3 regions of the Streptomyces sp. NPDC029296 genome follow, and region 2 is predicted to be linked to each of the others. Evidence: riboswitches for the same ligand, from Rfam matches in the RefSeq annotation. Region 2 holds a riboswitch; each other region holds the start of a gene.

The links. Region 2 has a riboswitch for cobalamin ahead of ACZ4W9_RS06530 (ribonucleoside-diphosphate reductase subunit alpha). Riboswitches for the same ligand answer to the same signal wherever they lie in the genome.
Region 1: linked by a shared signal. The riboswitch ahead of ACZ4W9_RS19920 (cobalamin biosynthesis protein) and the one ahead of ACZ4W9_RS06530 (ribonucleoside-diphosphate reductase subunit alpha) in region 2 are both predicted to bind cobalamin.
Region 3: linked by a shared signal. The riboswitch ahead of nicT (Nickel transporter NicT) and the one ahead of ACZ4W9_RS06530 (ribonucleoside-diphosphate reductase subunit alpha) in region 2 are both predicted to bind cobalamin.

What each region holds. Positions count from the first base shown of each region.
Region 1 is NZ_JBVHXT010000021.1:88,101-95,064, reverse strand. It holds gene ACZ4W9_RS19930 (inorganic phosphate transporter) at 1-1,173, shown strand, start outside; gene ACZ4W9_RS19925 (hypothetical protein) at 1,208-1,435, shown strand; cobalamin riboswitch at 1,596-1,738, shown strand; gene ACZ4W9_RS19920 (cobalamin biosynthesis protein) at 1,837-2,781, shown strand; gene ACZ4W9_RS19915 (cobyric acid synthase) at 2,778-4,286, shown strand; gene cobN (cobaltochelatase subunit CobN) at 4,283-6,964, shown strand, end outside.
Region 2 is NZ_JBVHXT010000005.1:181,415-188,378, reverse strand. It holds gene ACZ4W9_RS06530 (ribonucleoside-diphosphate reductase subunit alpha) at 1-1,900, opposite strand, end outside; cobalamin riboswitch at 2,024-2,152, opposite strand; gene mctP (monocarboxylate uptake permease MctP) at 2,455-4,083, opposite strand; gene ACZ4W9_RS06520 (DUF3311 domain-containing protein) at 4,080-4,343, opposite strand; gene ACZ4W9_RS06515 (GntR family transcriptional regulator) at 4,479-5,240, opposite strand; gene nagB (glucosamine-6-phosphate deaminase) at 5,713-6,498, opposite strand; gene ACZ4W9_RS06505 (SDR family oxidoreductase) at 6,609-6,964, opposite strand, start outside.
Region 3 is NZ_JBVHXT010000014.1:102,094-109,057, reverse strand. It holds gene ACZ4W9_RS14835 (hypothetical protein) at 25-501, shown strand; gene ACZ4W9_RS14830 (glycoside hydrolase family 13 protein) at 584-2,242, opposite strand; gene ACZ4W9_RS14825 (ArsR/SmtB family transcription factor) at 2,322-2,672, opposite strand; cobalamin riboswitch at 2,751-2,935, shown strand; gene nicT (Nickel transporter NicT) at 2,965-4,047, shown strand; gene ACZ4W9_RS14815 (bile acid:sodium symporter family protein) at 3,944-5,014, opposite strand; gene ACZ4W9_RS14810 (isocitrate lyase/PEP mutase family protein) at 5,131-5,982, opposite strand; gene ACZ4W9_RS14805 (nucleoside hydrolase) at 6,367-6,964, opposite strand, start outside.

The DNA of each region.
Region 1 (6,964 bases), on a different contig from region 2:
TCCACAGGCGCCCTGAAGCCCAAGATCGCGGTGACCATGTCCGCCGCCCTCAATCTCGCGGGCGCCTTCCTCTCCGTGGAGGTCGCGAACACGATCTCCAAGGGTCTCGTCGACGAGACCGGCATCCGCCCCGAGGTCATCTTCGCCGCCCTGGTCGGCGCGATCCTCTGGAACCTGCTGACCTGGCTGGTGGGCCTGCCCTCCAGTTCCTCGCACGCCCTGATGGGCGGCCTGGTCGGCGCCACCGTCGCCTCCGCCGGCTTCGACGCCGTCCACGGCGGCGTCCTGGTCACCAAGGTGCTGCTGCCGGCCGTCGCGGCGCCGGTCGTGGCGGGCCTCGCCTCGTTCCTGGCCACCCGGCTCTCCTACGGCGTCGGCGGCACCGCCGAGACCGAGGCCAGCCGCAAGGGCTACCGGGCCGGCCAGATCGCCTCCGCCGGCCTGGTCTCCCTCGCGCACGGCACCAACGACGCCCAGAAGACGATGGGCATCATCACCCTGGCCCTGATCGCGGGCGGCTCCCTCGCCCCCGGCTCCAACCCTCCCACCTGGGTGATCCTCTCCGCCGGCCTGGCCATCGCGCTCGGCACCTACATCGGCGGCTGGCGCATCATCCGCACCATGGGCAAGGGCCTGACCGACCTGGAGCCGCGCCAGGGCTTCGCCGCCCAGACCGGTGCCGCGACCGCTATCCTGGCCTCCTCCCACCTCGGCTTCTCCCTGTCCACCACCCATGTCGTCTCCGGCTCGGTGATGGGCGCGGGTCTCGGCCGCAAGGGCGGCGTGGTCCGCTGGTCCACCGCGACCCGCATGGCCGTCGCCTGGGTCCTCACCCTGCCGGCCGCCGCGCTGGTCGGCGCGGGCGCCGAGTCCGTCACCGACCTGGGTGACTGGGGCACCGCCGCCGTGGCCGTCTTCCTGGTCGCCGCGAGCGCCGCGATCTGGAAGATCTCCCGCCGCGAGGTCGTCGACCACACCAACGTGGTCGGGGAGACCGGCGAGCCGGCCGGTGTCGTCACCACCGCCATCGCCGCGGTGACCCCGCCGCCCGCCGGCCAGATCGCCGGGGAACTGACGACCGCGGACCTGGCGACCGCCGGCCTGACGGCCACGATCCCCGCCCCGGCCACCGAGCCGGCGCCCGCCGCCGTCCCGCCGGCCGCCACGGTCTGACCCCGCCCGCACGGTTACTGAAGGAAGCATCCCCATGAAGATCGACTGGGCGGCCCTCGGCTCCGTTCTCGGCACCAGCGTCGTGTTCACGGTGGGCCTGGTGGCCCTGTTCACCCTCGGCGTCAACGGCCTGTCCCGCCGCGAGCGGGCCGCGGCCCAGGGCGGCTCCGCCGCGCTCGCCGTCACCGGTGCCTACGTCTGCTTCGCGGCCTGCGCGGCGGCCGTCGCCTACGGCATCTACCTGATCGTGGGCAAGGGCTGACCGCCCGCCCCCGATCCCCGCGACCGCCCCGCCGACCGGCCCGCCCGCCGGAGCCGGCGGGGCGGACGCATGCCGGGGCGGTCCCCGTCAGCCCGCCCGGCGTCCCGGCGATGTGGGCCTCGGCACAGTCGGGCATCCCAGGTCAAAGGCGAGTTGACGGCCCTTCCGGGCACGTGGTGGACTGCCCAGGCCATGTACGGCGGCAGAAGAGGAAGCCGGTGCGAATCCGGCGCGGTCCCGCCACTGTCACCGGGGAAGAACTCCCCGGGAGCCAGGAACTCTCGCCGCCGGAATCCGTCGACCCAGGGCGTGGACACCCTGAGTGAGGACACGAATCGCCATGCTCGGCTGCCGTAGGACCCGTACCGGGAACGCCCCTGTGCCCACGGCCGGCTGAGCCGATGGGTGCCGATCGCACTTACGCGTACGGCGCCGCCGCCGGCGTCCTCGGCGACCTGCTTCTCGGCGATCCCCGCCGCGGGCACCCGGTCGCCGCGTTCGGCCGCGCGGCCACGGCCGTGGAAGGCGCCTTGTGGCACGACCACCGCGGCTGGGGCGCCCTGCACACCGCCGTGTGCGCCGGTGGCGTCGTCGCCCTCGGGGCGCTGGCCACACGCGCCGTACGCCCCTCCCGTACCGCCTCCGTCGCGCTGACCGCCGCCGCCACCTGGGCCGTCGTCGGCGGCACCTCGCTCGGCCGCGAGGCCCGCACCGTCGGGCGTGCCCTGGCGGCGGGGGACATCGAGGCCGCCCGCGCCCGGCTGCCCCATCTGTGCGGCCGGGACCCGCAGGCGCTGGACGCCGACGGGATGGCCCGGGCCGTGGTCGAGTCGGTCGCCGAGAACACCTCCGACGCCGTGGTCGGCGCCCTGGTGTGGGGAGCGGTGGCCGGGGTGCCGGGTCTGCTCGGGTTCCGGGCCGTCAACACGCTGGACGCCATGGTGGGCCACAAGTCGCCCCGCCACCGCCGCTACGGCTGGGCCTCCGCCCGCCTCGACGACGTCGCCGGCTGGCCGGGGGCCCGGCTGACCGCCGCCCTCGCCGCCGTCGCCGGACCCGACCCGCGCGGCGCCCTGCGCGCCTGGAAGGCCGACGCGGGCAAGCACCCGAGCCCCAACGCCGGTCCCGTGGAGGCCGCCTTCGCGGGTGCCCTCGGCGTGCGCCTGGGCGGGACGCTCTCCTACGGCGGCCGGGTCGAGCACCGGCCCGTGCTCAACGGCGGCACCGGACGCCCGGTCGAGGTCACCGACATCGACCGGGCCGTACGGCTCTCCCGCCGCGTCGGCCTGCTCGCCCTCGGCACCACACTCGCCGCGCGCACACTCCTGAAAGGACGTGGGAAGTGAACGGTGGCCTCCTCGTGGCCGGCACCACCTCGGACGCCGGCAAGAGCGTCGTGACGGCCGGGATCTGCCGGTGGCTGGTCCGCCAGGGCGTGAAAGTGGCGCCGTTCAAGGCGCAGAACATGTCCCTGAACTCGTTCGTGACCCGGGAGGGCGCGGAGATCGGCCGGGCCCAGGCCATGCAGGCCCAGGCCTGCCGGATCGAGCCGACCGCGCTGATGAACCCGGTGCTGCTCAAGCCCGGCGGCGAGCAGAGCAGCCAGGTCGTGCTGCTCGGCAAGCCGGTGGGCGAGCTGAGCGCACGCGGCTACCACGGCGGGCGCCAGCAGCGGCTGCTGGGCACGGTGCTGGACTGCCTGGCCGAACTGCGGGGCACGTATGACGCGGTGATCTGCGAGGGGGCGGGCAGCCCGGCCGAGATCAACCTGCGCCGGACCGACATCGTCAACATGGGCATCGCGCGGGGCGCGCGGCTGCCGGTGCTGGTGGTCGGCGACATCGACCGCGGGGGCGTCTTCGCGTCCTTCTTCGGCACCGTCGCCCTGCTCTCGCCCGAGGACCAGGAACTCGTCGCCGGTTTCCTCGTGAACAAGTTCCGCGGCGACGTCGGCCTGCTGGAACCCGGCCTGGACATGCTGCACGGCCTCACCGGGCGGCGGACCTACGGCGTGCTGCCCTTCCGGCACGGACTCGGCATCGACGAGGAGGACGGACTGCGGGTCTCGTTGCGGGGCACCGTACGGGAGTCCGCCGTCACTCCCCCGGTCGGCGCGGACGTGCTCCGGGTCGCCGTGTGCGCGATCCCGCTGATGTCCAACTTCACCGACGTGGACGCGCTGGCCGCCGAACCGGGCGTCGTCGTGCGGTTCGTGGACCGGCCGGAGGAACTGGCCGACGCCGACCTCGTGGTGATCCCCGGCACCCGCGGCACCGTACGGGCGCTGCGGTGGCTGCGGGAACGCGGGCTGGCGGACGCCCTCGTGCGCCGGGCCGCCGAACAACGGCCCGTGCTCGGCGTCTGCGGCGGCTTCCAGATCCTCGGCGAGCACATCGAGGACGAGGTCGAGAGCCGCCAGGGCCACGTCGACGGGCTCGGGATCCTGCCCGTGCGCGTGCGCTTCGCCCGCGAGAAGACCCTCACCCGGCCCAGCGGAGAGGCTCTCGGCGAGCGGGTCGACGGCTACGAGATCCACCACGGCGTGGCCACGGTCGAGGGCGGCGAGCCCTTCCTCGACGGCTGCCGCGTCGGCCAGACCTGGGGCACCCACTGGCACGGCTCGCTGGAGTCGGACGGCTTCCGGCGGGCCTTCCTGCGCGAGGTGGCCGCCGCCGCGGGCCGCCGCTTCGTGCCCGCGCCGGACACCTCCTTCGCCGCGCTGCGCGAGGAGCAGCTCGACCGGCTCGGCGACCTGATCGAACAGCACGCGGACACGGACGCGCTGTGGCGGCTCATCGAGTCCGGCGCGCCGCAAGGACTGCCCTTCATCCCACCGGGAGCGCCCGCATGAGCACAGTGTTGTTGTTGTCGACCGCCGACACGGATTTGCTGGCGGCCCGGGCCTCGGGCGCCGGCTACCGCATCGGCAACCCCACCCGGGTCGACGTCGCCGGGGAACTGCCGGCCCTGATCGAGGGCGCGGACCTCGCCGTCGTACGGCTGCTGGGCGGCAAGCGGGCCTGGGAGGACGGGCTGGCCGCGCTGAAGGCGTCCGGCATCCCCACCGTCCTGCTGGGCGGCGAGGCCGTACCGGACGCCGAGCTGATGGCCGAGTCGTCGGTGCCCGCCGGTGTGGTCGCGGAGGCGCTGAAGTACCTGGTCGAGGGCGGCCCCGCGAACCTGCTGGAGCTGTCCCGGTTCCTGTCGGACACCGTGCTGCTGACCGGCGAGGGCTTCGCGGAGCCGCACCGCATGCCCGAGTTCGGCGTGCACGGCGCCTACGACATCCGGGACGGCCGCCCGACCGTGGGTGTGCTGTTCTACCGGGCGCACGAACTGAGCGGGAACACCGCCTTCGTGGACACCCTGTGCGAGGCGATCGAGGCGGCCGGCGCCAACGCCCTGCCGGTGTACTGCGGTTCGCTGCGCGGCGCGGATCCCGCGCTGTACGGACTGCTGGGGCGGGCCGACGCGCTGGTGGCCACCGTGCTCGCGGCCGGCGGCACGCACGCCTCCCAGGCGTCGGCGGGCGGCGACGACGAAGCGTGGGACATCGGCGCGCTCGCCGACCTGAACGTCCCCGTGCTGCAAGGGCTGTGCCTCACCTCCTCGCGCGCCGCGTGGGAGGAGTCCGACGCGGCCCTGTCCCCCATGGACGCGGCGATGCAGGTCGCCATCCCCGAGTTCGACGGCCGGCTGATCACCGTCCCCTTCTCCTTCAAGGAGCAGGGCCCCGACGACGTCCCGGTGTACACCGCCGACCCCGAGCGGGCCGCCCGGGTCGCCGGCATCGCCGTCCGGCACGCCCGGCTGAGGCACAAGCCGAACGCCGAGAAGAAGGTCGCGCTCGTCTTCACCGCCTACCCGACCAAGCACTCCCGGGTCGGCAACGCGGTCGGCCTGGACACCCCCGTGTCGGCCGTCCGGGTGCTCGACGCGCTCCGGGACGCCGGCTACTCGCTGACCGCGTACCCGGACGGCGGCGACGAGCTGATCCACCGGCTCATCGAGGCCGGCGGCCACGACGTGGAATGGCTGACCGAGGAACAGCTGGCCGCCGCGCCCGCGCGGGTGCCGCTGGCCGACTACCGGGCATGGTTCGGCACGCTCGACCCGGAGCTGCGGGACGCCATGACCGAGGCGTGGGGCGAGCCGCCGGGCAGCCTCTACGTGGACGGCGACGACATCGTGCTGGCCTGTCTGCGGTACGGGAACGTCGTCGTCATGATCCAGCCGCCGCGCGGCTTCGGGGAGAACCCGATCGCGATCTACCACGACCCCGACATGCCGCCCTCCCACCACTACCTGGCGGCCTACCGCTGGCTGGAGAACAGCTTCGGCGCCGACGCGATCGTGCACATGGGCAAGCACGGCACGATGGAGTGGCTGCCGGGCAAGGGCCTCGGGCTGTCGCGCGGCTGCGCCCCGGACGCCGTCCTCGGCGAACTGCCGCTGATCTACCCGTTCATCGTCAACGACCCCGGCGAGGGCACCCAGGCCAAGCGGCGTGGCCACGCCACCGTGGTCGACCACCTGGTGCCGCCGATGGCCCGCGCGGACACCTACGGCGACCTGGCCAAGCTGGAGCAGCTCCTCGACGAGTACGCGCTGGTGAGCGACCTGGACCCGGCGAAGGCCCCGGCCGTCCGCGCGCAGATCTGGACGCTGGTCAAGGCGGCGGAGCTGCACCACGACCTGCACGTGGACGAGCAGCCCGACGACGACGCGTTCGACGAGTTCGTCATGCACATCGACGGCTATCTGTGCGAGATCAAGGACGTGCAGATCCGCGACGGCCTGCACATCCTGGGCGGCGGCCCGGTCGGCGAACCGCGGGTGAACCTCGTGCTGGCCGTGCTGCGCGCCTCGCAGGTGTGGGGCGGGCAGGCCGACGCCCTGCCCGGGCTGCGGGCCTCGCTGGCGGCCCACTTCGGGCTGGTGGAGAAGGAGTTGCTGGCCGAGCCGGGTGCCCCGGTGAAGGTGCCGGTGGAGCTGACGGACCTGGTGGAGGGCCCGGCCCGGTCCGCCGCCGACGCCATCGACCTGCTGGAGCAGCTGTGCCGGCGGATCGCGGAGGGCATGGAGGCCCGGGCGTGGGACCGTGCGGTGGTCCCGGCCCTCCTGCGGGGCGTGCTCGGTGCCGAGCCGACCGAGGCGGTCGCCGTGCTGGAGTTCGCGTGCGACGAGGTCGTACCGCGGCTGGCGCGGACCAGCGACGAGATCGGGCACATCCTGCGGGCCCTGGACGGCGGTTACGTCCCGGCGGGCCCGTCCGGGTCGCCGACGCGCGGCCTGGTGAACGTCCTGCCGACGGGCCGCAACTTCTACTCGGTCGACCCCAAGGCCATCCCGTCCCGGCTGAGCTGGGAGGTCGGGCAGTCGCTGGCGGACTCGCTGGTGCAGCGGTACCTGAGCGACACCGGCGAGTACCCGAAGTCCGTGGGCCTCACGGTGTGGGGCACCTCCGCGATGCGCACCCAGGGCGACGACATCGCCGAGATCCTGGCGCTGCTGGGCTGCCGCCCGGTG
Region 2 (6,964 bases):
TGAACAGGTTGGACACCTGCGGCTCGATGCACTCGTACACACCCGCGATGGACGCGATGGTGGCCGTCGGCGCGATCGCCAGCAGCAGCGAGTTGCGCATGCCCGTCTTCGCGATGCGCTCGCGGAGGGCGTCCCAGCGCTCGGGCCAGGTGAACTCGACGCCGTAGTGGTCGGGGTGCAGCACGCCCCGGGCCGTGCGGGTCTTCTCCCAGGCGGGCAGGGGGCCGTCGCGCTCGGCGAGGTCGGCGGAGGTCTCGTACGCGGCGAGCATGATCCGCTCGGCGATCCGCGTGGACAGCGCCTTGGCCTCGGCCGAGTCGAATGGCAGCCGCAGCTTGAAGAACACGTCCTGGAGGCCCATCGCGCCCAGCCCGACGGGCCGCCACTTCGCGTTCGAGCGTCCCGCCTGTTCGGTGGGGTAGTAGTTGATGTCCACGACGCGGTCGAGAAAGGTGACCGCGGTGCGGACGGTGGTGTCCAGGCGGTCCCAGTCGATGTCGCCGTCGCGGACGAAGGCGCCGAGGTTGACGGAGCCGAGGTTGCAGACGGCTGTCTCGCCGTCGTTGGTGACTTCCAGGATCTCGGTGCAGAGGTTGGAGGAGTGGATGACGTTGCCGGGTTCGGCGGTCTGGTTGGCGGTGCGGTTGGCGGCGTCCTTGAAGGTCATCCAGCCGTTGCCGGTCTGGGCCAGGGTGCGCATCATGCGCCCGTACAGTTCGCGGGCGGGCAGGGTCTTCCTGGCGAGGCCGGCGGCTTCGGCCTTGCGGTAGGCGGTGTCGAAGTCCTCGCCCCACAGGTCGGTGAGTTCGGGGACGTCGGCGGGGGAGAAGAGGGACCACTGGGCGTCGGCGCTGACGCGGCGCATGAACTCGTCGGGGATCCAGTGGGCGAGGTTGAGGTTGTGGGTGCGGCGGGCGTCCTCGCCGGTGTTGTCGCGCAGTTCGAGGAATTCCTCGATGTCGCAGTGCCAGGTCTCCAGGTAGACGGCGGCGGCGCCCTTGCGCCGGCCGCCCTGGTTCACGGCGGCGACCGAGGCGTCCAGGGTCTTCAGGAACGGCACGATCCCGTTGGAGTGCCCGTTCGTCCCCCGGATCAGCGAACCCCGCGAGCGGACACGGGAGTACGACAGCCCGATGCCGCCGGCGTGCTTCGACAGCCGGGCCACCTGGTGGTAGCGGTCGTAGATGGAGTCCAGCTCGTCCAGCGGGGAGTCCAGCAGATAGCAGGACGACATCTGGGGGTGCCGGGTGCCGGAGTTGAACAGGGTGGGGGAGGAGGGCAGGTAGTCCAGGCGGCTCATCAGGCCGTAGAGGGAGGCGACCTCGTCCAGGGAGCGGACCGTGTCGTCCTCGGCCAGCCCGCTCGCCACGCGCAGCATGAAGTGCTGGGGCGTCTCGATGACCTTGCGGGTGATCGGGTGGCGCAGCAGATAGCGGCTGTGCAGGGTGCGCAGGCCGAAGTAGCCGAAGCGGTCGTCGGCGCCCTCCGCGACGGCCGACTCCACCAGCGCGTCCAGCTGTTCGGCGTGGGCGCGCACGAACGCGGCGGTGCGGTCGGCGACCAGGCCCTCGCGGTGGCCCACCGTGATCGACCCGGTGAAGGAGGTCACGTCCTGGGAGGCGGCCTCGGCCCGGATCGCGAGGGTGAGCAGCCGGGCGGCGAGCCTGGAGTAGGCGGGGTCCTCGGCGATCAGGCCGGCGGCGGCCTCCGTGGCCAGCTCGCGCAGCTCCGCCTCGTCGGCCCGCGCGGACCGGCCGCGCAGCGCGGCGGCGGCGACCCGGCCGGGGTCGGCGTCGGGCAGGTCGGCCGTCAGCTCGGACAGGGTCCGCAGCAGGGCGGCACCGGGACCGTCGGTCTCCGGTGCGCTGACCGAAGCCGGGTCGGCTGGCGCGATGGTCACGTGGGGGTCTCCCTCGCTCGGCACGGGGCCTGGCGGAGGGCAGGGGCGACCACGAGCGCGCACGGCGTCGCGTCCGCCGGCCCATTCCACGAGGCCCGGACGTCGGAACACACCCGGACCGGAAGGCCGGGTGGGCCGTCGGCAGGTCTTCGGACTGGACAGGCGCGCGGACACGCGAGTCACACCGTTGCGGGACAGTTCCGGATTCGCACCGGATTCCCCTGCGACGACAGCGAGGACGAGCATACATCTAGTGCCGGGCTGTCCCGTCACCCCCAGATGTTGTGTCGCCCCCGCTCCGGAGGGTCAGCGGACGGGCGGGGAGCGTGAGGCCGGGGCGGTGGGGGGAGCGGATTCCGGCGTCCGCGGGGACCGGCGCGGGTGACATCGCCGGGCGGCGCGACGCCGTGCCGGGCAAGGCGGACCGCGGTGCCGGGTCCGGCGGGAGGGTCCGGCGGGAGGGTCCGGCGGACGGGCGGGGCGGGCGGGTACGGCGACGGGCCGCCGGAGAGCGTGCTTCCGGCGGCCCGTCGCGCGGGGGTGGGCCCGGTGCCTCAGTGGCCGGCGCCGGCCGTGGCAGGCGGCAGCTCCACCTGGACTCCCGGGTCGCCGGAGTCCGCCGTGTAGTCCTCCGGCTTGGTCTCGTCGATGCCCTCCGGCGCCTTCACGGCCTTCAGGACGACCGTGAGGACCACGGTGACCAGGACGTTCAGCACGAACGCCGTCAGGCCGATGTAGCCGATCTCACCGATGCCGGGGATCTCCTTCGCGGAGCCGCCGAAGTGCTTCTGCGTCGGCGAGGCCACCCCGTACGCGGCGACCGTGCCGTAGACCATGCCGACCGCCCAGCCGGCCAGCAGCGCCCAGCGGTGGAACCACCGCGTGAACAGGCCGCCCACCAGCGCCGGGAACGTCTGCAGGATCCAGATGCCGCCCAGCAGCTGGAAGTTGATGGCGACGGTCTTGTCCATCGTGAGCACGAAGACCAGGGCGCCGACCTTCACCAGCAGGGAGACCAGCTTGGAGACCTTGGTCTCCTGCGCGGCCGTCGCGTTCGGCTTGATGAAGTCCTTGTAGATGTTCCGGGTGAACAGGTTGGCCGCCGCGATGGACATGATCGCCGCCGGGACCAGCGCGCCGATGCCGATCGCCGCGAACGCCACGCCCGTGAACCAGTCCGGGAACATGTCCTCGAACAACTGCGGGATGGCGAGCTGGCCGTTGGAGACCTTCACCCCGGCCGCGATCGCCATGAAGCCCAGCAGCGCCAGCAGTCCCAGCATCAGGGAGTACAGCGGCAGGATCGTGGTGTTGCGGCGGATCACCTCACGGCTCCGCGACGACAGGGTCGCGGTGATCGAGTGCGGGTACATGAACAGCGCGAGCGCCGAGCCGAGCGCCAGCGTGGCGTACGTCCACTGGCCCGCCTCCGGTGGCGTCACCGCCCCGCGCGGCTTGCCGGTGGCCGGGTTGACCTGGCCGAACGCGTGGCCCGCCTTGGCGAAGATGTCGTCGAACCCGCCCAGCTTGATCGGGATGTAGATGATCGCCACCACGATGACGATGTAGATCAGCGCGTCCTTGACGAACGCGATCAGCGCGGGGGCGCGCAGGCCCGAGGAGTAGGTGTAGGCCGCCAGCACACCGAAGGCGATGAGCAGCGGCAGGTCCTTCACGAACCAGTTGGTGTCCTCGCCGCCGCCGACGCCCATCACGTCCAGCACCGCCTGGATGCCGACCAGCTGGAGCGCGATGTACGGCATCGTCGCCAGGATGCCGGTCACGGCCACCGCGAGCGACAGCCCCTTCGAACCGAACCGGCCGCGCACGAAGTCGGAGGTGGTGACGTAGCCGTGGCGGTGCGAGACCGACCACAGGCGGGGCAGGAACGTGAAGATCATCGGGTACACGAGGATCGTGTACGGCACCGCGAAGAAGCCGGACGCGCCCGCCGCGTAGATCGCCGCCGGCACGGCGACGAAGGTGTACGCCGTGTACAGGTCACCACCGAGCAGGAACCAGGTGATCCAGGTGCCGAACGACCGTCCGCCCAGGCCCCATTCGTCCAGGGAGTGCTCGTTCTCGGCCCTGCGCCAGCGCGCGGCCAGGAAGCCCATGACCGTGACGGCCAGGAAGAAGAAGATGAAGACGCCGAGCGCGACTCCGTTGACACCGTCCTTCACTTCGCCGCACCCCCGTTCGCTTCCTTGCGGGCGCGCTGGTCACGCTGCCAGAGCTTGTACGCCAGCATGGTGAGCACGGTGGAGACCAGCACCCAGAGCATCTGGTACCAGTAGAAGAACGGGATCCCGATGAGCGTGGGGTCGGTCTTGGCGTACGAGCCGACCCACAGCATCGCCACGAAGGGCGCGACGAGACACAGGGCGATGATCACCCTTCCCGGTGTCACCACCGGTGGTCTCACTTCAGGCGTTTCGGACATGCCACGGCTCCGTCCCCTCGTTGATCACCTGTGCAATGAGCAGGAAATCTAGGTGACTGTGTCATGACAGCGGAAGCCCTAGTCCGCATATCGGTATATCGATTCAGCGAACGTGTACGGCCGATGACCCGGTGGTTACTCCACCGGGCGCTTCAGCCGGGCGACGAACTTGTACCGGTCGCCGCGGTAGACCGACCGCACCCACTCCACCGGCTTGCCCTGGAGGTCCAGCGAGTGGCGGGAGAGCATCAGCATCGGCAGGCCCACGTCGGTGCCGAGCAGACCGGCCTCGCGGGGGGTGGCCAGGGAGGTCTCGATGGTCTCCTCGGCCTCGGCGAGGTGGACGTCGTAGACCTCGGCGAGCGCGGTGTACAGCGAGGTGTACTTCACCAGCGAGCGCCGCAGGGCGGGGAAGCGCTTGGCCGACAGATGGGTGGTCTCGATCGCCATCGGCTCGCCGTTGGCCATGCGCAGCCGCTCGATGCGCAGCACACGGCCGCCGGCGGTGATGTCGAGCAGCTCGGCCAGCCGGTCGTCCGCGGTGATGTACCCGATGTCCAGCAGCTGCGAGGTCGGCTCCAGGCCCTGGGCCCGCATGTCCTCGGTGTAGGAGGTGAGCTGGAGCGCCTGGGAGACCTTGGGCTTGGCGACGAAGGTGCCCTTGCCCTGGATGCGTTCGAGCCGGCCCTCCACGACCAGCTCCTGCAGGGCCTGGCGCACGGTGGTCCGGGAGGTGTCGAACTCGGCGGCCAGGGTGCGCTCGGGCGGGACCGGCGTGCCCGGCGCCTGCGTCTCCGTCATGTCGAGCAGATGCTTCTTCAAGCGGTAGTACTTGGGCACGCGCGCGGTACGGGTGATGCCTGCCTCGTTCTCCGCACTGCTGACGTCGGTGCTCATGCTCTGCCTTCCCGGCTCCGGATGCCGAAAGCGACCGACATCCCATCGGCCACGGCTCACATCGTGGCACGGGTTGCCGTGCCGGCACTCCACCCGCACGCTCCGTGATCCCCTCTGTATACCGCCGCACCCGCTGTTGGTCTAGTCCATCCCCCGGGGAGCCGCGCGACCGCCGGCGGAACGGAGGGGCGGAAAGGGGCGGCGGGGCCGAGGGCACGGGCGAGCCTCGGCCGGCAGGTTCGGTGCGCGGGGGAGCGGCGGGGCGAGGGCGGCGAGGGCACGGTCCGGCCGGGGGCGCCCGGCGCGGTCCGGCCGCGGCCGGCCGGACCGCCGGCGCGCCCGCCCAGCCGGTCACCGGGGGGGACCCGTCCGGCCTGGGCCGCACCCGGCCCCTTCGGTCCGCGCACGTCTTCCGGCCGTGGGGGACTCGCTCCCTCGCGGCCCGGCCCGGACCCCCGGCCGGTGATCCCTGTCAGATCCCCTGCCACTCCGGCTTGTTGGCGTAGGTGTGGCGGAAGTAGTCGGCCAGCTTCAGCTTGGACGCGGCGGCCTCGTCGACGACCACCGTGGCGTGCGGGTGGAGCTGGAGCGCGGAGGCGGGGCAGACCGCGGCGACCGGGCCCTCGACGGTCGCGGCGACCGCGTCCGCCTTGCCCTCGCCGGTCGCCAGCAGCACCAGGTGCCGGGCCTCCAGGATCGTCCCGATGCCCTGGGTGATGACGTGGTGCGGGACCTGCTCGATGTCACCGTCGAAGAAACGCGCGTTGTCGATCCGGGTCTGCTCGGTCAGCGTCTTGATCCGGGTGCGCGAGGCGAGCGAGGAGCAGGGCTCGTTGAACCCGATGTGCCCGTCGGTCCCGATGCCGAGCAGCTGGAGGTCCACCCCGCCGGCCTCGGCGAGCACCCGGTCGTACGCCTCGCACGCCGCCTGGACGTCCTCCGCCGTGCCGTCCGGCCCCATGAACGCGTCCATCCCTATGCCCAGCGGCTCCAGCACCTCACGGCGCAGCACCGAGCGGTAGGACTCGGGGTGGTCCGCGGGCAGCCCCACGTACTCGTCGAGCTGCGCGATCCGCGCCCTGGAGGCGTCCACGGCGCCGGAGCGCACCTTGGCGGTCAGCGCCTGGTAGATGGGCAGCGGAGTGGAGCCGGTGGCCACGCCGAGCAGGGCGTCGGGCTTGCGTCGCAGCAGCTGGGCCATGGCCTCGGCGATCAGCTCGCCGCCCGCCGCGGCGTCCGGAACGATGACAACTTCCACGCTGGGCCTGCCGTTCTGAAGTGGGCTCTGTGCTCTCTATGTGGTTTAGACCAATCTAACAGAGGCGGGGTCCCGAGGCGCGGAAGAAGCGGGGAAGGTCCGGGAAACTCTCAGTTGAGGGAGCCCCCCGTCGCGTCCAGCCAGTGACCGGTCACCCAGCGCCCGTCCTCCGAGACCAGGAAGGCCACGGCATCGGCCACGTCCGCCGGCGTTCCCACCCGTCCCAGCGCCGAATAGGAGGCGGCGCCCTGCCACGCCTCGTCGCTGGCGCGCAGCCAAGGGGCGTTGACGTCGGTGTCGATGATCCCGGGCGCCACCGAGTTCACCGTGATCCCGCGGGGGCCGAGCAGCTTGGACAGGTCCCGGGTGAAGACGTCCAGCGCCGCCTTGGTCATGGAATAGGTCATGAGGTGGGGCATCGCGGCGGCCCGCGCCAGGCCGGACGATATGTTCACCACCCGCCCGC
Region 3 (6,964 bases), on a different contig from region 2:
GGCATCCGGGTTCCTGGGGCGGGAGTGGCTTTCGGACGTGCGGGGAGACGCCGTTGTCCCCACCCGCGGAATCTTCACCCGCGACCGCTGAGAGCGGCGGGCCTCGCGTCCGTACCGCCTGGGCGTACCGGACGCGCGTACGGGCACGCGGCGCTGGACAGCACCTGCCGGAGGACCGCCCCCCTGCTGAACGTCACGCTGCCCGACGAGGCGAGCCCCCAGCAGCGGGGCTTCGCGCGGCAGCCGAACGGGGAGAGCGGCAGGCGGTCCGGCACCGACTTCGCGCTGGTCGACTTCGACCAGACCCTGTTCCGGCGGACCGCCCCGCCCAGGCTGCCGGACTCCGACCCGACCCCGCCGCCCCCGGCCGCCGGCCGGCCGGAGGTGGTCCTCACCCCGCCGCCGTCGGCCACCTCCACCCCGGTGGACATCGACGGCACCGCGGCCGGCACCACTCCCGGCCCCGGGGCCGGGACGAGCCCGTCCCCACCGGCCGGCTGACCACCCCCACGGCGACCACGCCCGGCCGGGCCTGTCGCCGGGGGGCCGCGCCCGGTCGGGGCGGTCACGTGACCGTGGCCGGTTACGCCAGCCACACGGTGGTGTCCGGTGGCAGCACCCCGCCGCCCGGCAGCGGCGTACTGCTCAGACGGACCTCGCCGGGCGGCAGCGGCACCGGCTCGCCGCCCAGGTTGGTGACGCTGCGCCAGGCCCCGGTACGGGTGAAGTCCAGCACCCCGGCGGGCGCGTGGGGCGTCCAGGTCAGCGTCTCGCCGTCCAGCAGCTTGCGGCGCAGCCGCAGGGCCGTGCGGTACAGCTCCAGCGTGGAGCCCTCCGTACCGGCCTGCGCCTCCACCGCGTACGCCGCGAAGGACGCGGGCTGCGGCAGCCAGCCGGCGCCGGGCCCGAAGCCGTACGACGGTCCGGTCGGCGTCCACGGCAGCGGCACCCGGCAGCCGTCGCGGCCCTTGCGGGTGTGACCGGTCTGCTCCCAGATCGGGTCCTGGAGCACCTCCGTGGGCAGGTCGGCGACCTCGGGCAGGCCGAGTTCCTCGCCCTGGTACAGATACGCCGAACCGGGCAGCGCCAGCATCAGCAGGGTCGCCGCCCGGGCCCGGCGCAGCCCGGCCGCCGGATCGACCGCGGGCGCCGTGCCGTGGGTGAGCAGCCAGGCGTCCGGGTCGGTGCCGGGCGGCAGCACGAGCCGGGAGGCGTGCCGTACGACATCGTGGTTGGACAGCACCCAGGTCGCGGAGGCCCCGGCGGCGTGGGCCGTGGCCAGCGCGTCGGCGATGACCCCGCGCAGCTCCTCCGCGTCCCAGCCGGCCTCCAGGTACTCGAAGTTGAACGCCTGGCCGAGTTCGTCGGGCCGGGCGTACAGGGCCCGCCGCTCGCCCGGCACCCAGGCCTCGGCGACGGCCATGCGCGGCGGGCGGTAGGCGTCGAAGATCTTGCGCCAGTCCCGGTAGATCTCGTGCACCTCGTCCCGGTCCCAGTACGGGTGGCTGCCGGGCGGCAGGTGCCGCAGGGCGGACTCGCCGGTCGTGCTGTGGGCGCCGAGGTCCCGCAGCGGCTCGGTGAGGTCCTTGGCCAGGCCGTGGGCGACGTCCACGCGGAAGCCGTCCACGCCCCGGTCGGACCAGAACCGCAACGTGGTGCGGAAGTCGGCACGGACCTCCTCGTTGTCCCAGTTCAGGTCGGGCTGCTCGGGGGCGAACAGATGCAGGTACCACTCGCCGTCGGGCACCCGCCGCCAGGCGCTGCCGCCGAACACCGACCGCCAGTCGGTGGGCGGCAGTTCGCCGTGCGCGCCGCGCCCCGGGCGGAAGACGTACCGCTCGCGGGCGGCCGAACCGGGCCCGGCGCGCAGCGCCTCCCGGAACCAGGGGTGCAGATGGGAGGTGTGGTTGGGCACGAGGTCCACGACGACCTTCAGACCGAGCCGGTGCGCCTCGGCGGCCAGCGCGTCGAAGTCGTCCAGGGTGCCCAGGCGCTCGTCGACACCGCGCGGGTCGATGACGTCGTAGCCGCCGTCGGCGAGTTCGGAGGGGTAGAAGGGGCTCAGCCACAGGGCGTCGACGCCGAGCGCGGCGAGGTGGGACAGCCGCTCGGTCAGGCCCCGGAGGTCACCGAGGCCGTCGCCGTCGGCGTCGGCGAAACTGCGCGGATAGACCTGGTAGACGACGGCCTGGCGCCACCAGTCGGGGTTCCTGGACGAGAGGTCCGGCGGGCGGTCTGCCATACGGGCTCCCAAGGGACGGACGACAGTAGGGAATCTCTATCTGTCCACATTGCCCGGAAGGGAACCTTTTCGGGGGCGCTCAGGCGCCGCAGTGCTCCAACAGGCCCCGTACGTCCTCGTCCACCACCCGATAGCGCACCACGCGCCCCTCTTTCTCGCCCGCCACGACCCCGGCCGCGCGCAGCAGCCGCAGGGCCTGGGAGACGGCCGGGTCGTTCATGCCCGTGGCGATCGCGAGGTCGGAGACGGCCAGCGGCCCGGTCCGGTGCAGCGCGAGCAGCAGGGTGAGCCGGTTGGCGTCGGCCAGCAGCGAGAAACGGTCGGCCCAGGTGCGCAGACGCCCCGCGTCGCCGATGGCGGCGATCGCCTCGCACACCCGGTGACCGTCGATGGTCCGGCGCTCGGCACGGTCGGCAGGCACGAGATGCATGCCCCCATCCTGGCAGGCCCCGATGTGATCTTGAATACCTGCCCGACTGCGCAGCTATGCGGGAAACCGCGGGCCCCTCTACGGTGGGCGGGCCGTGGTGTTCGGGAAGTCGATGCAAGGTCGACGCGGCCCTCGCCACTGTGATCGGGGAGTTCCCGTTCCGTCCGGCACACCGCCGGGCCACTGGTCGTACGACCGGGAAGGCAGGGACGGCGGACGTGTGACCCGTAAGCCAGGAGACCGGCCACGGCAGCTCACGAAGTGATCCACGAGGTGCTGGAGCGTGAACCCGATGGCCGATGCCGCTTCTTTCCGCTGGCGACGCGAGGACACCCTGAAGACGGCGGGGCTGCTGGTGGTGATCCTCGCCCTGCACGTCGTCGCGTTCGCCATTCTCTATCTGCTGGTCGCGCCCCGGCACTACAAGGTCGGGACCGAGGTGTTCGGTGTGGGGCTCGGCATCACCGCCTACACCCTCGGGATGCGGCACGCCTTCGACGCCGACCACATCGCGGCGATCGACAACACCACCCGCAAGCTGATGGCCGACGGCAAGCGGCCGGTGTCGGTGGGGTTCTGGTTCGCGCTCGGGCACTCCAGCGTGGTCGTGCTGCTGGCCCTGCTGATCGCGGGGGGCACCTCGCTGGCCGGGAAGGTGATGAACGAGGGCTCCGCCACCCACCAGGTGCTCGGGGTGCTCGGTACGACGATCTCCGGGTCGTTCCTCTATCTCATCGCCGCCCTGAACCTGGTCGCCCTCGCGGGCATCCTGAAGGTCTTCCGGGCGATGCGCGCGGGCGCGTACGACGAGACGGAGCTGGAACGGCACCTGGACTCGCGGGGGTTCATGAACCGGCTGCTGGGCCGGCTGACCCGGTCCGTGTCCCGGCCGGGGCAGATGTACCCGCTGGGCTTCCTCTTCGGCCTCGGCTTCGACACGGCCACCGAGGTCACCCTGATGGTGATGGCGGGTTCGGGCGCGGCGGCCGGCCTGCCCTGGTACGCCATCCTGTGCCTGCCGCTGCTGTTCGCCGCCGGGATGAGCCTGTTCGACACCCTGGACGGCACGTTCATGAACTTCGCCTACCAGTGGGCGTTCGCCAACCCCGTCCGCAAGGTGTTCTACAACCTCGCCATCACCGGTCTGTCCATCGCCGTCGCCTTCTTCATCGGCACCATCGAACTGGTCGGCGTCCTGCACGAGAAGTTCCACCTCGACGATCCGGTCACCGGCTGGGTGTCCGGCCTGGACCTGGGCAACGTCGGCTACCTCATCGTCGGCCTGTTCGTGGTGGTGTGGGCGGCGGCGCTGGGGTACTGGCGGCTGGCACGGGTGGAGGAACGCTGGGCGGTGCGGGCGGCGCCGTCCGACTGAGCCGGCGGGCGAGCGCGGCGCAGACCACCAGCTGGAGCGTGTGGTAGAGCATCAGCGGCAGGACGGTCATGGCGACCTCGTCCGCCGGGAACAGCACGGAGGCCATCGGCAGCCCGCTGGCCAGGCTCTTGGTCGCCCCGCAGAAGACCGCCGTCACCCGGTCCTCGCGGGGCAGCCGCAGCGCCCGCGCCGAGCGGTCGGCGAGCAGCAGGGCGACCGCGAGCAGCACCGCCACCAGCACGCCGAGCAGGAGCAGGCGGCCGGGGGACACCCGCTGCCAGATGCCGGTGGTCATGCCCCGGCTGAACGCCGCGTAGACGACGAGCAGGATCGAGCCCCGGTCACAGATCCCGATGACCTTGCGGTGCCGGCCGAGCCAGCCGGAGATCCAGCGCCGCACCGCCTGCCCGGCGAGGAACGGCAGCAGCAACTGGACGGCGATGTCCCCGAGTTGGCCGAACCCGACCGGCACGCCGCCGCCCTCGCCGCCGCCGGTCAGCGCGACGGCCAGTACGGGGGTCAGCACCACGCCCAGCACCGTGGAGAACGACGCGGAGCACAGCGCGGCGGCCACGTTGCCGCGGGCCAGGGAGGTGAGGGCGATGGACGACTGGACCGTGGACGGCAGCACGGCCAGGAACAGCACGCCGGCGGTCAGCTCGGCGCCGAGCGCCCCGTCCGGCAGCAGCCGCGCGGCCAGCCCGAGCACCGGGAAGACCGCGAACGTCAGGGCCAGCACCGGCAGATGCAGCCGCCAGTGCCGTACGCCGTCCAGCGCGGCCCGGGGGGAGAGCCGGGCGCCGTAGAGGAAGAACAGCAGGCCGATCGCCAGCCTGGTCAGCCACGAGACGGTCTCGGCCGCCGTGTCCTCGGCCGGGACGAGCGCGGCGATCCCGATCGCGCCGAACAGCGCGACGATGTACCAGTCGACGCGGCGCGCCAGGCCGCGGACCGTTGCGGTGGGCATCTGGGACATGCGCTCCTGCCTTGGAAGCGGGTGGCATGGGACGGGGCCCGGTCGGCCGCGGGACCCGGTGGGCGGGGCCCGCGCGGGTGGCGCGCGGGCCCCTGGGGCGGCTCAGGTCACGCGGGCGCGTGGACGTGGTGGCGGCTGATGTTCTTCTCCAGCAGCGCCAGGCACTCGGCGACCCCCACGCTGTCCGGGCCGGTCTGCGGCAGGCGGCCGTCGGCCTCCTTCAGGTCGGTCAGCGCCCGGTCGATGGCGGTCTGCGCCGCGAACAGGCAGGGCGTGCTGTAGATGGCGACGTCGACGCCCAGCCCGGTCAGTTCGCCCAGGGACAGCCGCGGCGACTTGCCGCCGGCGATCTGGTTGAACAGCAGCGGCTTGTCCCCGATGACCCGGCGCACCTTGTGGATCCAGTCCACGCTGCGCACCCCGTCGACCAGCACCACGTCGGCGTCGGTCGCGGCGAGCGCCTTGGCGCGGCGCAGGATCTCGTCCTCCTCGGTGGCGTCGGTGCGGGCCACCACCACCAGGTCCCGGCGGGACCGGAGGACCATGTCCAGCTTCTCCAGGTACTCCTCCAGCGGCAGTACCTGCTTGCCGTCGACGTGGCCGCAGCGCCGGGGCCGCTTCTGGTCCTCCAGGATGACGCCGGAGGCGCCGACGGCCTCCAGGTTCTGTACGACGTGGCACGCGGTCTCCGGGTCCACGTAGCCGTCGTCGATGTCGACCAGCAGGTGCTGCGCGGGGAACGCCATGCGCAGGCGCTGGACGAAGGCGATGATGTCGGGCCAGGCGATGAAGCCGATGTCCGGCAGGCCGTAGTGGGACGCGGCGAAGCCGAAGCCCGAGACGAACATGCCGTCGTAGTGCCGCGCCGCCACGGACGCGGAGAACATGTCGAACACGCCGATCAGCGGCGTGGTCCCGTCCGCGTGGATGGCATCGCGTAGCCGGTTGGGGTGGCTCACGGTATCCTCCGGGGTTACTGGTTGCGTGGGCGTGGTGCCGCCGCGACCCTCTGCCCGCCAAAGCCTTGGGCCGCGCGGCGTGTTCCGCACCAGACCGGCCGGGTGCCCTCCCTCGGGAGGCACCCGGTTTTTCGTTGCCCGATCCAGTGGCCGCAGAGTAAAAAAGGTTTTGCCCAGTCACAACCATCCCTTTGCGGTTCCGGGCCGAAACGCGGCGCCGGACCACCCCCGGTTCAGGCCCCTGAACGCACGCTCACCCATGTGACCGACGGGGGGAGGGCCGTACGGACGGGCGGGACGATGACCAAAAAGGCCCTCACCGCGGAAGCCGGACCCCCTTTTTGTGCCGGGCCGAGGGCGGCGTCCCGGCACGGGAGCGCTCCCTCAGGGCCGTTCCACCGTCTCCAGGTACAGCTTCACGTACCGGTCGACGTCCACGTCCAACGCCACGTCCACGAGCGGCCGTTCGCGTCCGTCGCCGTGGATCTCGGACTCGCCGGGGCGGGGCCGGAGGTCCACGACGGTCTGGCCACGGGACGGGCCGGGTGCCAGGGAGACCTCGACCGGCAGCAGCCGGGTGGTGAGGCCCGCCGGGTCGGCGACCGCGCACACCGCGCCCGCGTCGCCGAGCCCGCCCGCCTCCTCGGCCTCGGGCGGCTCGCCCTGGTGGGCCGGCCGGTGGGCGAGGAGGTCACCGGCCAGCCGGGTGCCGGGCTCGTCGCTCGCCCGCAGCCGGCGCACCTCGGGGGCGGGGACGACGACCCGCCGGAACACGTCCAGGCCGTACATGGTGATCGGCACCCCGGCGGTGAGCAGCACCGCCGCCGCCTCCGGGTCGTGCCACACGTTGAACTCGGCGACGGGGGTGGCGTTCCCGGTGGTCACCGCCCCGCCCATGAACACGATCCGCTCGATGTTCCGGGTGACCTCCGGATGGGTGCGCAGCAGCAGCGCGATGTTGGTGAGCGGGGCGGTCGGGATC